One region of the Arthrobacter sp. UYCo732 genome, then DNA from elsewhere that is predicted to be linked to it. Evidence: predicted binding sites of a transcription regulator. Region 1 holds the regulator's gene; each other region holds the start of a gene.
What was found. Region 1 encodes HrcA, which represses chaperone genes, less so after heat shock. Its sites were predicted from a motif close to TTNGCACTCGNNNNNNNCGAGTGCNAA; they were not measured.
Positions count from the first base shown of each region.

Region 2: a site for HrcA is predicted at 3,169-3,195, ahead of groES (co-chaperone GroES). Genes of this name have one in related genera too.
Region 3: a site for HrcA is predicted at 2,388-2,414, ahead of ABIB45_RS08735 (FmdB family zinc ribbon protein). Genes of this name have one in related genera too.

Region 1 is NZ_JBEPPJ010000001.1:594,115-599,008, forward strand. Features, by position in the region: gene hemW (radical SAM family heme chaperone HemW) at 1-288, shown strand, start outside; gene ABIB45_RS02850 (DUF4870 domain-containing protein) at 307-717, opposite strand; gene ABIB45_RS02855 (DUF3097 domain-containing protein) at 864-1,712, opposite strand; gene hrcA (heat-inducible transcriptional repressor HrcA) at 1,874-2,887, shown strand; gene dnaJ (molecular chaperone DnaJ) at 2,963-4,090, shown strand; gene ABIB45_RS02870 (16S rRNA (uracil(1498)-N(3))-methyltransferase) at 4,093-4,875, shown strand; gene ABIB45_RS02875 (GerMN domain-containing protein) at 4,879-4,894, opposite strand, start outside.
Region 2 is NZ_JBEPPJ010000004.1:180,532-185,425, reverse strand. Features, by position in the region: gene ABIB45_RS08835 (glycoside hydrolase family 3 N-terminal domain-containing protein) at 1-546, shown strand, start outside; gene ABIB45_RS08830 (shikimate 5-dehydrogenase) at 638-1,456, shown strand; gene ABIB45_RS08825 (THUMP-like domain-containing protein) at 1,477-2,706, opposite strand; gene ABIB45_RS08820 (hypothetical protein) at 2,762-3,145, shown strand; gene groES (co-chaperone GroES) at 3,355-3,648, shown strand; gene groL (chaperonin GroEL) at 3,725-4,894, shown strand, end outside.
Region 3 is NZ_JBEPPJ010000004.1:156,394-161,287, forward strand. Features, by position in the region: gene ABIB45_RS08720 (GNAT family N-acetyltransferase) at 73-690, opposite strand; gene galU (UTP--glucose-1-phosphate uridylyltransferase GalU) at 696-1,601, opposite strand; gene ABIB45_RS08730 (5-formyltetrahydrofolate cyclo-ligase) at 1,721-2,341, shown strand; gene ABIB45_RS08735 (FmdB family zinc ribbon protein) at 2,478-2,732, shown strand; gene cpaB (Flp pilus assembly protein CpaB) at 2,890-3,636, shown strand; gene ABIB45_RS08745 (AAA family ATPase) at 3,653-4,894, opposite strand, start outside.

The sequences.
Region 1 (4,894 bases):
AAGCATCCCACCGCTTACGCGGGGCGGCTCGCGCAAGGGCTCTCACCGGCGGCCGGCCGGGAAACGCTCGACGCCGAAACGCGGGACATGGAGCGGGTGATGCTGGAGGCCAGGCTCGTTTCCGGAGTCCACGTCCCGTCGCTGGGACAGGACGGCCGCCACGCTGTTGCCGGGCTGATCGCCGATGGCCTCGTGGAGCCGGCGGCCGCCTTCCGCGGCACGCTGGTCCTGACGCTGAAGGGCCGCCTGCTGGCCGACGCCGTGGTCCGACGGATCCTGCCTGACTGACCCCGCGTTGCTTTTCGGCTATTTGATCCAGCGCAGGTTGTACTGGTAACGGTGGGGCTGGCCCTTGTTGACATGGATGCCGGCGGCCACCGAGAAGCAGGTCAGGGCAATCCAGATCAGGGTTGCGATGACGGCGAAAATGTTCCCCACCACCGGAATGAACACCAGGATGTTGGCCACCAGCGCCGCGATGGTGGGCGGCAGGCTGAAGTTCAGTGCTTCCTTAGACTCCTGCGCAGTGAACGGCCCGCGTTCACGGAAAATCAGGTAAATCAGCAGGGACGGTACGCAGCCGAGGATCCCGCCAAAGTGTGCCAGCGTGGCCCATTGACGGTCTTCGCTGGCCGTGAGGGGCAACGCGTTTGCGGGAACGCCCTGGTACTCGGAACGGCTTTGGTCGTCCCGGTGCTCGCGTGCGTTTTGTGCCACGGTTTCTTCCTTCGAAAGTGCAATGGTGCTGGTTTCGCGAATGCCGGCCTATCGCAGCAACAGTCTCCGCAGTACCAAGAATACTGGTTCCGCTGCCAAATGCCGCCGTCGATAGCGGGCATGGGGCAGGACCGGCGCCGCCGGGGCTACTGCGCCGTGAGGAAGTCGATGACTTCCTCCACCCGCCCCAGGAGCGACGCTTCCAGATCTGCATAGGTGCGGACCGCACCCAACAGCTTCTGCCAGCCCAGGCCGATGTCCTCCTTGGTGGAGTGCGGCCAGCCGAACGCTGCCAGGATGCCGGTCTTCCAGTCCTGACCCCGGGGCACCACGGGCCACTGGTCAATGCCCAGCACCGCGGGCCGGATGGCCTGCCACACGTCAACGTAAGGGTGCCCAACGATCAGAACGTTGCCGGCGGCACCGGGAGAGGCCATCACACCGGCCGCGATGCGCCACTCCTTTGAGTCCGGGACCAGGTGGTCCACCAGGACCCCAAGCCGCCGTCCGGGACCGGGACCAAAGGCGGCCACCGCCCCCGCGAGGTCGTCGATGCCGTGCAAAGGCTCCACGACGATGCCCTCCACGCGCAGATCGTCACCCCAGACCTTTTCCACGAGTTCGGCGTCGTGCTTTCCCTCCACCCAGATCCTGCTCGCTTTGGCCACCTGGGCACGCTGGCCGGCCACGCGCACCGAACCGGACGCTGTCCGGCCAGCTGGAGCGGCGGTGTTCTGCCTGGGCACGGGCGGCACCAGCCGGATGGGCCGGCCTTCCAAAAGGAAACCGAATCCAAGCCGGAACGAACGCGACTTGCCGCGCCGGTCCTCGAGGGCCACCACATGCATGCCGCCGGACTTCTCCACCCGGGTCACCGCTCCCACCCAACCGGACTGGGCGTCTTCGAGAACCATGCCGCGTTCGACGGGAACCTCGGGCAGTTCGTTCCGGACGGGCGCGCTGATCTCCTGCGGACCCCAGTTCTGGTATTGCATGGATTGATTCCGCCTTGTGCTAGATCGTGCCCCCGGAATGTTCGCCCGGAGCGGTACCAATGCTAACAACGGGGTGAGTCATATTAGACTGTTAGCACTTAGGCACGTCGAGTGCTAACAGGCCGTGGCCATTGAGGCGCAACCGTGGATGGAGGTGGAGTGTGAGCGAGCCGCGCAAACTGGAAGTACTGCGTGCCATCGTGGAGGACTATGTGCACTCCCGCGAGCCCGTGGGTTCGAAGGCCCTGGTTGAACGCCATCATCTCGGTGTGTCCAGCGCAACCATCCGCAACGACATGGCGGCCCTGGAAGACGAGGGCCTGATCACCGCGCCGCACACCAGCGCCGGCCGCATCCCCACGGACAAGGGCTACCGGCTGTTTGTGGACCAGATTTCCGCCGTGAAGCCGCTCTCGCCGGCGGAAAAGAAGGCCATCCAGTCATTGCTGGAGGGATCTGATGACCTGGATGACGTCCTGGACCGGACTGTCCGGCTGCTCTCCCAGCTGACCAACCAGGTGGCCGTGGTGCAGTACCCCCATCTGAGCCGGGCCACCATCCGTCACATCGAATTTGTTCTGCTGGCGCCCCGTCAGGTACTTCTGGTGCTCATCGCCACCACCGGCAAGGTGGAGCAGCGCGTGCTCGACGTCGGCCAGGACCTTGGCGAGGACGGTATCGCCGCCATGCGGACACACTTCCTCGGATCGCTGGCTGGCACACCGCTGAGCCGGCTGGCCCAGTCGTTGCCGGGCGTGGTGTTTTCTGTCGCTCCCGGCCAGCGTGCTGCTGCCCAGGCGCTGGCACAGGGGCTGGAAACGCTCGCGCACAGCAGCCGCGAGGACCGCATGGTGATGGCCGGGACGGCGAACCTGGCCAGGTCCAACGTGGATTTTCCCCTCAGCATCGGACCGGTGCTCGAAGCACTGGAGGAGCAGGTTGTCTTGCTCCGCCTGCTCAGTGACATGGCCCAGGACCCGCGTGGAGTCACCGTCAGCATCGGCCGCGAAAATCCTTATGACGGCCTGGCCGAAGCCTCCGTGGTGGCCACCGCCTACGGACCGGACAGCACGGCCAAGATCGGTGTGCTGGGCCCTACCCGGATGGACTATCCCACCACCATGGCCGCCGTCAGGGCAGTGGCCCGTTACCTGTCAAGAATTCTGGGTCCGTAACAGCCGCGGTCCAGGCATGAAGAGCGGAGCCGGCAGCCCGGCTGCCGGCAGTACAACAAGGAAGAGATACGAACTTTGAGCAGCCACTACGACGTCCTCGGAGTCTCGCCGGAAGCCACCGGAGAAGAGATCAAGAAGGCCTACCGCAAGCTGGCCCGCACCCTTCACCCGGACGTTAATCCCGGGGACGATGCGTCGGACCGCTTCAAGGCCGTGACCCACGCCTACGAGGTACTTTCGGACCCCCAGAAGCGCCGCGTCTATGACACCACCGGTAACGAAAACGGTACCGACAATGGTTTCGGCGGCGGTGGATACGCCGGCCAGGGCTTCGCGTTCCAGGACATTTTCGATACGTTCTTCGGCGCCGGCGGATCCTCGGGCCCGGCGTCACGGGTCCGCCGCGGCCAGGACGCCCTCATCAGCGTCCGGATCGAACTCCGCGATGCCGTGTTCGGCGTCAACCGCAAACTTGAGGTGGATACCGCCGTCACCTGCCCCACCTGCAACGGCTCCTGCTGCCGCGACGGGAGCCACCCTGAACGCTGCGATATCTGCGGCGGCAGCGGCCAGGTCCAGCGTGCGGTGCGCTCCATCCTGGGCCAGGTCATGACGGCGGCCCCGTGCGGCAGCTGTGAAGGCTTCGGGACTGTGATCAAGGATCCCTGCAACGAGTGCAGCGGCCAGGGCCGCATCCGCAGCCGCCGGTCGCTCACCATCAAGGTGCCGGCCGGCGTGGCAACGGGTACCCGCATCCAGCTCTCCGGGCAGGGCGAGGCTGGCCCGGCCGGAGGTCCGGCCGGTGATCTGTACGTCGAGATCCGGGTCAACAACGACGCCACGTACGTCCGCGACGGCGACGACCTGCACGCGACGCTGCACATTCCGATGACCGCCGCAGCGCTGGGCACCGAGGTGTCCCTGGATACGTTTGACGGGATTCAGGAGATCGACGTCAAGGCGGGGACCCAGGCCGGCGAGGTCATCACGCTCCGCGGCCTGGGCGTCACGCATCTGCGCGGCTACGGCCGAGGGGACCTCATGGTCCACCTGCAGGTGGAGACACCGGCAAAGCTGGACGCCGCACAGGAGGATCTCCTGCGGCAGCTGGCCAAGTTGCGCGGTGAGCAGTTCACGGAGGGCAAGCTGGCGGCCAGCGGCGGGGTCTTCGCCAAGCTGCGGGACCGGTTCGGTAACCTGTAGCGGTGAGCAACCCCGTTTTTTTCAGCGGCGCCGGGTCGCTGGACGCCGTGGTGCCCGGTGCCCGGTACTCCCTGCAGGGCCCGGAGGCGCGACATGCCGTAACGGTTAAGCGGCTGACCCCGGGCGAATCCGTGGACATTGCGGACGGCGCCGGGAAGCGGCTGACCGGAACGGTGGTTGCCGCGTCACCTGCCGAGCTCACCGTGGAATGCGCCGTGATGGCGGTGGAGGACCAGCCAGACATTCGGCTGGTGCTGGTCCAGGCCCTGGCCAAAGGCGACCGCGACGAACTCGCCGTGGAAACAGCCACCGAATTAGGGATCGACGCCGTTGTGCCCTGGCAATCGGAACGCTCTATTGTGCGCTGGAAGGGTGAGCGCGCCGCGAAGGCCCATGCTAAATGGCAGTCAGCGGTCACAGCGGCCGCAAAACAGGCGCGGCGCGCCTGGATTCCCGAGGTACGTGCCGCCGTCGAAACCCCCGGGTTGGCTGTTGCCGTGGCCGCCGCGGACTTGGCGGTGATTCTTCATGAAGACGCAGTACGGCCGCTCCGGTCTGTGCTTGAAGCCTGGCACGCCGGCGAGCCGCAGGCCGGCCCACGGGAAGTCCTGCTCATCGTCGGCCCGGAGGGCGGGATCAGTCCCCGCGAAGTTACCCGGCTCTGCGATGCAGGTGCCGTGACGGCTCTCCTGGGTCACCATGTCCTGCGGTCGTCCACTGCCGGACCTGCGGCAGTTGTGGTGGCGAGCGATGTGTTGGGACGCTGGAGCGCCCTGTACCCCTGAAAACTAGCTGACGTTGAAC
Region 2 (4,894 bases), on a different contig from region 1:
GCGGCCATCGTGGGTGCCGTGGCTGGCGGAACCTTGCCGGCGGCGCGCCTGGACGAGGCCGCCACGCGGGTTGCCACCATGATGGCGTGGCGCGGCCGGACGGCGTCATCCCCACAAGGGCCCAAGGGCGCCGCCCCGGGCAGCACCGGCGACATCTCGGCGCGGGTCTCCGCAGCAGCCGTCACGGTCCTGTCCGGACAATGTGCCGGGCCCCTCGCCCCGGCAGGCATCCGGATCGCCGGCGGTTCCAACCAGGACCGGGCAAGGTTCGAAGCGGCCGCAGCGAAGGCCGGGTTGGCCATCGGGCAAGGCCCGCTCGTGACCCTCATCGGCTACGGCGGAAGCCCCGCCGGAGGGGACATCGCGGTGACGCTCGATGCGCCCTGGCCACTGGCGGGCTCCAGCGCACCGGTGAAGATCGCGCTCTACGGCCGTACCCCTGGCGCCTTTGACGCGTTGGTCGCCGTGCTGGCGGGCAAAGCGGCCGCCCCGGGGAACCTGCCAGCTGCCGTCGGAAGCTTCCCGGCGGGCACCGGCTGCCCGTAACCCGCCCAACTGACTTGCACTTAACGTCGTCATTCGCCCATTTCAGTGCGTTATCTGCCATTCAGTTGGGGAGTCCGGGTTAAATGGACGGGTGCCCATTCTTAATAAAGACATGACCCTCTGCATCTCGCTGTCGGCCCGGCCCAGCAACAACGGGACCCGGTTCCATAACCACCTCTACGACCAGCTGGATCTGAACTGGATCTACAAGGCGTTTGCCCCCACCGACCTGGCCCAGGCGATCGCCGGCGTTCGCGGGCTGGGGATCCGGGGCTGTGCGGTGTCCATGCCCTATAAAGAGGATGTGATGGCCCTCGTGGACGAGCTTGATCCTTCGGCTAAAGCCATCGACTCGGTCAACACCGTCGTGAACACCGACGGCCATCTCACGGCCTACAACACCGACTACACGGCGATCGAACAGCTGCTCAAGAACAACGCCGTGCCCACGGACTACTCCGTATTGGTCCAGGGTGCCGGCGGCATGGCGAAAGCTACCGTGGCGGCATTGCGCGACGCCGGCTTCCCCGACGTCACCGTCATCGCCCGCAACGGGAACACCGGCCGGGGGCTCGCGGAGCAGTACGGCTTCCAGTGGCGGGCAACGCTCGACGGCGGCACGGCGGACCTGATCATCAACGTCACGCCCATAGGGATGGCAGGAGGCCCCGACGTCGACTCCTTGTCCTTCCCGGCGGACGCCATCGCTGCAGCCAAGGTGGTGTTCGACGTCGTGGCACTCCCCGCCGAGACACCGCTGATCACGGCCGCGCGGGCCGCGGGAAAGCGCGTGATCACGGGCGCTGAGGTGGCCACCATCCAGGCACTCGAGCAGTTTGTGCTTTACACGGGGGTGCGTCCCACCGACGCGCAGGTGCGGGCCGCCGAGGATTTCATGCGCGCCCAGTAGAACGCGCCAGCAGAACAGGTTTAGACGGGTTCCACCGCGATGGCTACCCGGTCCTCCCCGATGCGGGTCAGGACCAGGGTGGCCGTTTTGGCTCCGGCCTTCTTGCTGCCGCCCCTAGTGCCGGCGAGGAGCTGTTTCCGCAGTTCTTCGGGGGTCACGGAGACGCCGCGTTTTTTGATGTCCAGCACCGTGACGCCGTTGTCCTTGACCCAGGCCTTGAGCGCCTTAACGTTGTACGGCATCACCTCCAGCACCTTGTAGGCCCGCGCGAAGGGTGTGTCCAGCAGATCCGGGGCACAGATGTAGGCGATGTGTTCGTCCAAAAGGTGCCCGCCGAGTTGAAGCGCAACGTCGGCAACCATGCCCGCGCGGATCACCGCTCCGTCGGGCTCGTACAGGTAGCCCTCTGCCGGACCCACCTCTGCGGTGGGACCGCCGTCGAAGTCTTCGGCGCTGGTGATCTCCGCAGCTCCCTGCGGCCCGAGCAGCAAGGCGCCCCGGCGGATCCCGGGACGCCTGACGGAGTTGAACCACAGGGCAACCTCGGTGACATCGCCGCCAACAGAAACCCACTGCGCCTCGCACCCGGTGGGCACGGACTCGTGCGGCATGCCGGGACCCATTTTGACCCCGACGGCGCGCCCGGTGGCTGCGAGGGATTCCACAAAAGACAGCGGCGGCGAAAACGCCTCGGGATCCCAGATCCGTTTAGTACCCGAGGTGGAGGTGACCCGGCGCGCGGGATCCAGCCAGACGCCGTCGACCCCCTCCAGCGGAACCGTCATGGCGTCCGAATGCACCACCTTGGCGTTGGGAAACGGGATGAGGTTGACAGTGGCGCAGGCAGCCGTGGTTTCGTCCACCTCCACGGCCGTGACGGTGATGTCCATCGATGCCAGGGCCAGGGAATCAGCACCGAGCCCGCAGCCGAGGTCCGCCACATGGCTGATGCCGGCCTGCGCAAACCGTTCTGCGTGCCGGGCCGCAACGTTGAGCCGGGTTGCCTGTTCAAGGCCCGCCTGGGTGAACAGCATGCTCCGGGCGAACTCGCCAAATTTGAGCTCGGCCTTGGTGCGCAGCCTGGACTGGGTGAGTACGGCGGAGACCAGTTCGGGGGAGTGCCCCGCTTTGCGAAGCGTCGAATTGAGTTCAAAGGCCCCGTCCTCGCGGTACGGCCCCAGGGATGCCAGCAGCTCCCAACCCTCGCTCGTGAGCAGTGGGGCGATCTGTTCCTGCGGTACTGAAGACATGGGTTCAAGCCTAGTGGAGGTGGGCCGGCGCCCTGTTCCGGCTAGGGTTGAAGGCATGGAAGACAGCGCAGGCACCCAGCCGTCCGGACCGTCCCCAACCAGCCGCACGGACCTGGTGAAGATTGCCCGCCCCGCCCTGATTGCAGGATCCGCAGTAGCCGTCGTATGCATCGCGCTGCTGGTGATCATCTTCTTCCTGGACACTTTCAACGCCACTGTCTACTCCGTGGGCGGCAACGATATCCAGGACGCCACTGACGAAGCCCGGGACATCCGCGGACTTTACGCCGGCATACGCGTGGGCGGCACTATCCTGCTGGTGATTTCGCTGCTGGCTGCCGTGGGCGGCGCGGTGGTGCTGTATCTGAAGCGGGGCACTGCAGAGGACGGCGACGACGGCGATGAGGACGTGGATTTTGACGACCTTGCTGGCCGCTGATTCTGTTCGCCGGGGACATAATTCTGGCACTCGCCTTGACCGAGTGCTAACCAGTACATAGAGTCGTCATTAGCACTCTCCCTAGGAGGGTGCTAACACATGAAGAGCTGCCAGCCAGGCTGCTGCCGGCACCGCGACGACGGTTTGCCAGCCACGGCGACACAGCCTAACTGTCCATGAATTTTGCTGACGTAGAAGGAGAGGTCCGAGTGTCGGTCTCTATTAAGCCTCTTGAGGATCGTATTGTTGTCCGCCCGCTCGAAGCCGAGCAGACCACGGCTTCCGGCCTGGTTATCCCGGACTCCGCGCAGGAGAAGCCGCAGGAAGGCGAAGTTGTTGCAGTCGGCCCCGGCCGCTTTGAAGATGGCAACCGCGTTCCCGTCGACGTAGCCGTTGGCGACGTCGTTATCTACTCCAAGTACGGTGGAACCGAAGTCAAGACCGGCGGCAACGAGTACCTCGTGCTGTCCGCCCGCGACGTTCTGGCGATCGTCGTAAAGTAACTCTTTGGATCCCCGCGCTGCTGTTCCGTCCCTGACTGAACAGCAGCGCGGGGTTCTGTCTTGAAAGGACAAAACCATGGCAAAGCAGCTTGCGTTTAACGACGCTGCCCGCCGGTCGCTTGAAGCCGGCATCGATAAGCTCGCCAACACTGTCAAGGTGACGCTCGGCCCCCGCGGCCGCAACGTTGTCCTCGACAAAAAGTGGGGGGCACCCACCATTACCAACGACGGCGTCACCATCGCCCGCGAAGTTGAGCTTGATGACCCGTACGAAAACCTTGGCGCACAGCTGGCCAAGGAAGTAGCCACCAAGACCAACGATGTTGCCGGCGACGGCACCACCACGGCCACCGTGCTGGCCCAGGCCCTGGTCAAGGAAGGCCTGCGCAATGTTGCGGCTGGCGCCGCTCCGGGCCAGATCAAGCGCGGCATCGAGGTTTCCGTTGAAGCCGTCGCTGCCCGCCTGCTCGAGAACGCACGCCCCGTTGAAGGCACCCAGGTTGCCAACGTTGCTGCCATCTCGGCTCAGAGCGACGAAATCGGCGAGCTCCTCGCCGAGGCGTTCGGCAAGGTCGGCAAGGATGGTGTGATCACCATCGAGGAGTCCTCCACCACGCAGACTGAGCTGGTCCTCACCGAAGGCATGCAGTTCGACAAGGGCTACCTGTCCCCGTACTTCGTCACCGACACCGAGCGTCAGGAAGCCGTCCTCGAGGACGCCCTCATCCTGATCAACCAGGGCAAGATCTCCTCCGTGCAGGACTTCCTGCCGCTGCTGGAGAAGGCGCTGCAGAGCTCCAAGCCGCTCTTCATCATTGCCGAAGACGTCGAGGGGGAGGCACTGTCCACCCTGATCGTCAACCGTATCCGCGGCACCCTGAACGTGGTTGCCGTCAAGGCTCCGGGCTTCGGCGACCGCCGCAAGGCCATGCTGCAGGACATCGCCACCCTCACCGGTGCGCAGGTTGTCTCCGCGGAACTGGGCCTCAGCCTGGATACCGTTGGCCTTGAGGTGCTGGGTACCGCCCGCCGCATCACGGTCACCAAGGACAACACCACCATCGTTGACGGCGCCGGTTCCGCAGAAGACGTCGCAGCCCGGGTTTCCCAGCTGCGCGCCGAGCTGACCCGCACCGACTCCGACTGGGACAGGGAAAAGCTCCAGGAACGCCTGGCCAAGCTGGCCGGCGGCATCGGCGTGATCAAGGTTGGCGCAGCCACCGAGGTCGAGCTGAAGGAAAAGAAG
Region 3 (4,894 bases), on a different contig from region 1:
CCGCATTAGCCTCGGTGTGTCGCGGGCAACGTCACAAATCAATGGATTTATGACCCAGCGCGAGCCCCCGGCTCAGGCCCGGGAGGCCATCCACCGGTTCAGCAGCCCCTCGGGAACGTCCTCCGACGTCAAGGCGAACGACAGGTGGTCAGCCCACTCCCCGTTAATGTGAAGGTACCGCGGCCGGTAGCCCTCGTCGCGGAATCCAAGCTTTTCAACCACGCGCAGGCTGGGACCGTTCTCGGGCCGGATGCTGATCTCCATCCGGTGCAAACCAAGGGCCTGGAAGCAATGATCCGTGGCAAGGGCCACCGATGTGGGAGCAATGCCATGGCCGGCCCGTTCCTGGTCAACCCAGTAACCCAGCGTTGCCATCATGGCCGAGCCCCACACAATCGATGACACGGTTAACTGGCCGACTATGACCGGCGAGCCGGAACCGGACCTACGCTCGGTGATTAGGAACGGCAAGGCGGTGCCTTGGGCGGCTTGGATCTTCAATGACCGCACCATCTGCCGGTAGTCCGGCAAGAGGCCCCCGGGTGCCGGGTTGGAAGCTTCCCAAGGCGCCAGCCACTCCCGGTTGCGCGACCGGACCTCTGTCCATTCCCTCTTGTCCCTGTACCTGATGGGGCGCAGGATCACGTCGCCGCACTCCAGGGTTGTGGGCCAGATTGGTCCGGGACGCACGGCAGCTATTTAGCGAGACCGGCAGTAAAGCCCGGCAGCCACTCGCGCAGGCCAGGACCGAGATCCTCGCTGTCAATGGCGAGCTGGACGCAGGCCTTGAGGTAGCTGAGTTTGTCACCAGTATCGTAACGGCGGCCGCGGAAGACTACTCCATAAACGCCGTAGCCCTCGCCTTCGCCGGCTGCCAGTTCCTGCAGCGCGTCCGTCAGCTGGATTTCTCCGCCGCGGCCCGGACCGGTGCGCTCAAGCACGTCGAAAACTTCAGGGTGGAGAACGTAACGGCCAATGACGGCCAGGTTCGACGGCGCCTCATCCACGTCCGGCTTTTCGACGAGCTTGTTGATCCTGACGTAACCTTCACCGTCGATGGTTTGCACGTCGGCGCAGCCGTAGGCGCTGATCTGGGACGGCTCAACCTCAATCAGGGCCACCACGGATCCGCCGGTCTTGGCCTGGACTTCGATCATGGTGCTGAGGAGCTCATCCCGGGCATCGATCAGGTCGTCACCGAGGAGGACAGCAAACGGTTCGTTGCCGACGTGCTGCTTTGCACGAAGTACCGCGTGGCCCAGGCCGTTGGGATCACCCTGGCGGACATAGTGGATGTCACCGAGGTTGCTGGCTGCCTGAATGGACTCAAGCTTGGCCATGTCGCCCTTGGCTTCCAAGGTGTCCTCCAGCGAAGGAACCCTGTCGAAGTGGTCCTCCAGGGCACGCTTGTTGCGGCCTGTGATCATCAGGATGTCGTTAAGACCAACGTTGACGGCCTCTTCAACCACATACTGGATGGCTGGCTTGTCCACCACCGGGAGCATTTCCTTGGGCATCGCTTTGGTGGCCGGCAGGAACCTGGTGCCGAGCCCTGCGGCGGGAATTACGGCCTTGCGTACAGTCTGCTGAGAGGTAGTCACTGGACTAATCTAACGGAGGGGCCGATCATTCAGTAATTATTGGCCATGCAGACTTGGCGCCCGCAGCGGCGCACCGCAAAAGGCGCCGCGGGCCACGTGCACATGAAAGAGGGAACGGTATGTCCGATCGCGACAGGGCGGCCAAGGAAGGCATCCGGGCACGCCATCGCAAGCATCGCGCCGACATTGAACCCGGCCAGCGCGATGCAGCCGGCGGCGCCCTGGCCGTCCACGGCGCAGCCTGGGCCGAACAGCTGACGAGCGGAGCGCCGTCGACCTTTTGCGCCTATCTTGGCGTAGTGCCCGAGCCGCCCACGCTGCCGCTGATCCGGGAACTCCACGCCCGTGGCCACACCGTCCTGCTCCCCGTCTGCGAGCCCGGGCGGCGGCTGAGCTGGACAGCCTGGACACCCGAGGCAAAGTTCGTCCGCAGCCGTTTCGCCCCGGTCGTGGAACCCGCCGGACCCCGCCACGATCTGGCCATCATGCGCTCAGTGGCCGGCCTCTTCATCCCGGCGACTGCCCTGGATCGCAGCGGAAACAGGATCGGCCAGGGCGGCGGCTACTACGACGTCTTTTTGGGCTCGTTGGCCAGCGAGGGGCTCGATATCCCGCTGGCAGCCATCGTCTTCGATTCCGAAGTGCTGCCCGCAGGAAGTATTCCTGCCGAAGAGTTCGACCGTACAGTTCCTGTTGCCCTGACCCCGTCTGGCCTGGTTCCCTTGGCCGGCAGTTCCTGATCGGCCCCTCCGGCACTCTCAGGGCTACTTTCCGGGGGTGGTAGAATTGGCACTCAGGCCCTGAGACTGCTAATGGACTGCAAGATTTGTTCATTGCAACACAGGACCTCTCGTTTGCCCCAGAGGAGGATCACCAGTGCCCACTTACGCCTACGCCTGCAAGAACTGCGGCCACGCCTTCGACGTTTTCCAGTCGTTCACCGACAGCACCCTGACGTCATGCCCAGAGTGCCAGGGGGCATTGCGCAAGAAGTTCAACAGCGTTGGTGTGGTGTTCAAGGGCTCCGGTTTCTACCGGACCGATTCCCGGGACGCCAAGGGCAGCACGGTTTCTGCGGCACCAGCCGCACCCGCCCCGGCAGCTGCACCGGCACCTGCCGCCGCCAGCTGACCTTACCCTCTCTGCCGCCCCCCGACGAGCTGATCCGCCAGGGTAAGTCCGGTGCCATCGCACCGTCCAGGGCCACGTCCGACGCCGTCACAAGAGTTGTCCACATAGGCACCTCTGCCGCTGTCCGGCGCTGTCCCCGGAACGTAGCGTGGGTTCCATGCCCGCCACCCTCTTCCGCCCCAGCCGCCGGTCCTCCGCGCCCGCACGCACCGTCCGCCGCCCGATTCCAGCCCGACGTACAAGCCGCGGCGGCAGCAACAGACTTGTGTCCTGGCTGGGCCGGAACCGGCGTCTCGCCATCGCGCTCCTGCTGTGCGTCGCTGCCGGGATTACTGTCCATCAGCTCACTCCCCCGCCTGCCGACACAGCGACGGCCTTGGCCGCAGCGAGGGACCTGCCCGCCGGTACGGCCTTGGCGGCAGCCGACCTGAGCCCGGTTAAGATCCCCCCGCAGATGGTGAACGCCGGATCCATAGCCGATGCCAGTGAAGCCACGGGCAAGCAACTGGCGGCTCCGCTGCGGAAAGGCCAGTTGCTGACCGATTCCCAATTGCTGGGGCCAGGCCTCCTGACCGGAACGCCGCCAGGTTCTGCGGCCGTGCCCTTGCGGATGGCAGATCCTTCCTCCATCCAGCTGGTATCGCCCGGGCAACTGGTCAACGTGGTTCTGACCGGCGCCAACGGCTATGACCAGAACTCCCCGTCCGAAGTGCTCGCTTCAGCAGTACCCGTCCTCTGGACGTCCGGGCAGGGCGGCAAGACGGGACAGTGGCTCGGCACAGGAGAGACGGACGGGCTGATTGTGGTAGCGGCAGCACCCGACAAGGCCGCCCGCCTGGCTGGCGCGTCCACACAAGGCAAGCTCTTTTTTGTCCTCGTGGGACCGTCGAATGCGGCGGGGTGACGCAGCGTGGCCGGTCTCAGCCCCAGTGCGGCGGCTTGTTTTCCTTCAGCCAGGCATCGTGATCGGTGTCCGAGCCGTCGCCCCAATTCCGGGGGTCGTCCTCGGCTGCCTTGTTCGGCAGGGTGCCTGCGGTACCGGCCTGCTCGCTTTCCGGCGCGGGCGCGTGCTCCCCGTTCTGGGTGTCCTGCTCGTCATTGCCCTGGGCATCGGCCCGGCCGGGGTTCTGTGTACTCACCACAACCTCCTCCTCGCGGTCCAGGCGTTCTGCCTGGTCATCGTTCCAGTAGTTCTCTGCCGTCCCCTGCGCGGGCGAATCCACGTCCTCGTCAAAGAAGCCTCCCGACGCAGTGCCGCGACCGGGTGGCAGAACATTTTCCAGGCCCAGGTAGCCTGCAATGCGGTCAGCGCAGGCGGAGGGGTCCGTGAAGACTTCAATGGTCCACAGCGGCATGTACCGCCAGCCCATCCGTTCCAGCAACTGCGGGCGGAGGCGGCTCCGCTCGCGGACGCTCATGGTACGGTACTGCTCCGTGCCGTCGGATTCAATCGCCACCGGCCACGGGGTATCTGCGTCGTCCTGGCCCATGGTGCTCACCGGGTCTGCCGCGGCCACCACGTCAATGACGCCGTCGTACTGGTGCCAGACCCGGGCGCCCCGGGCGCGGAGCCGGTCCCCGAGGTCCGCCACGAGGGGGTCCGCCCCGAGGGCCTGCTCACTGGCCGCAGCCCGGGACGCCGGGGTTCCGAGGTCCGTCTTGCCCGCGATCTCACGGTTGAGGAGCTCATAGAAGTCCACGGCGCCGTACGAAAGCCGGGTGTGATCGAGATCTTGGGGCTGGAAGCATGTCAGGACGTGGATCGAGCGCCGGGCACGCGTCATGGCGAGCGCGAATTTCTCGCGGCCGCCCTCGGCAGAGAGCGGACCGAAGTTGTGCAGCGCCCGGCCGTGGGGCGTGCGGCCGAAGCCGGGCGAGAAGATGATGTGGTCGCGGACCAGGCCCTGTGCCCTCTCAAGGTCAACCACGCGGAACGACTCCGGCCCGCCGCCGAAGAACCCGGCAAGGGTTGGGTGGTTGGGCAGCTGGAGCCGGATGGACTCGCCGATCCGGGCAGCATGGCGCAGGCTCGCGGTAACCACCGCCAGCGATGTGCGGGAGCGCAGGCGTGCGTGTTCGAAGACCAGCTGCACCACCCGGTTGACTTCTGCCACCACGGACTCAACGCCTTCGTGGTCAGCACTGGGCAGTCCGGTCCCGTC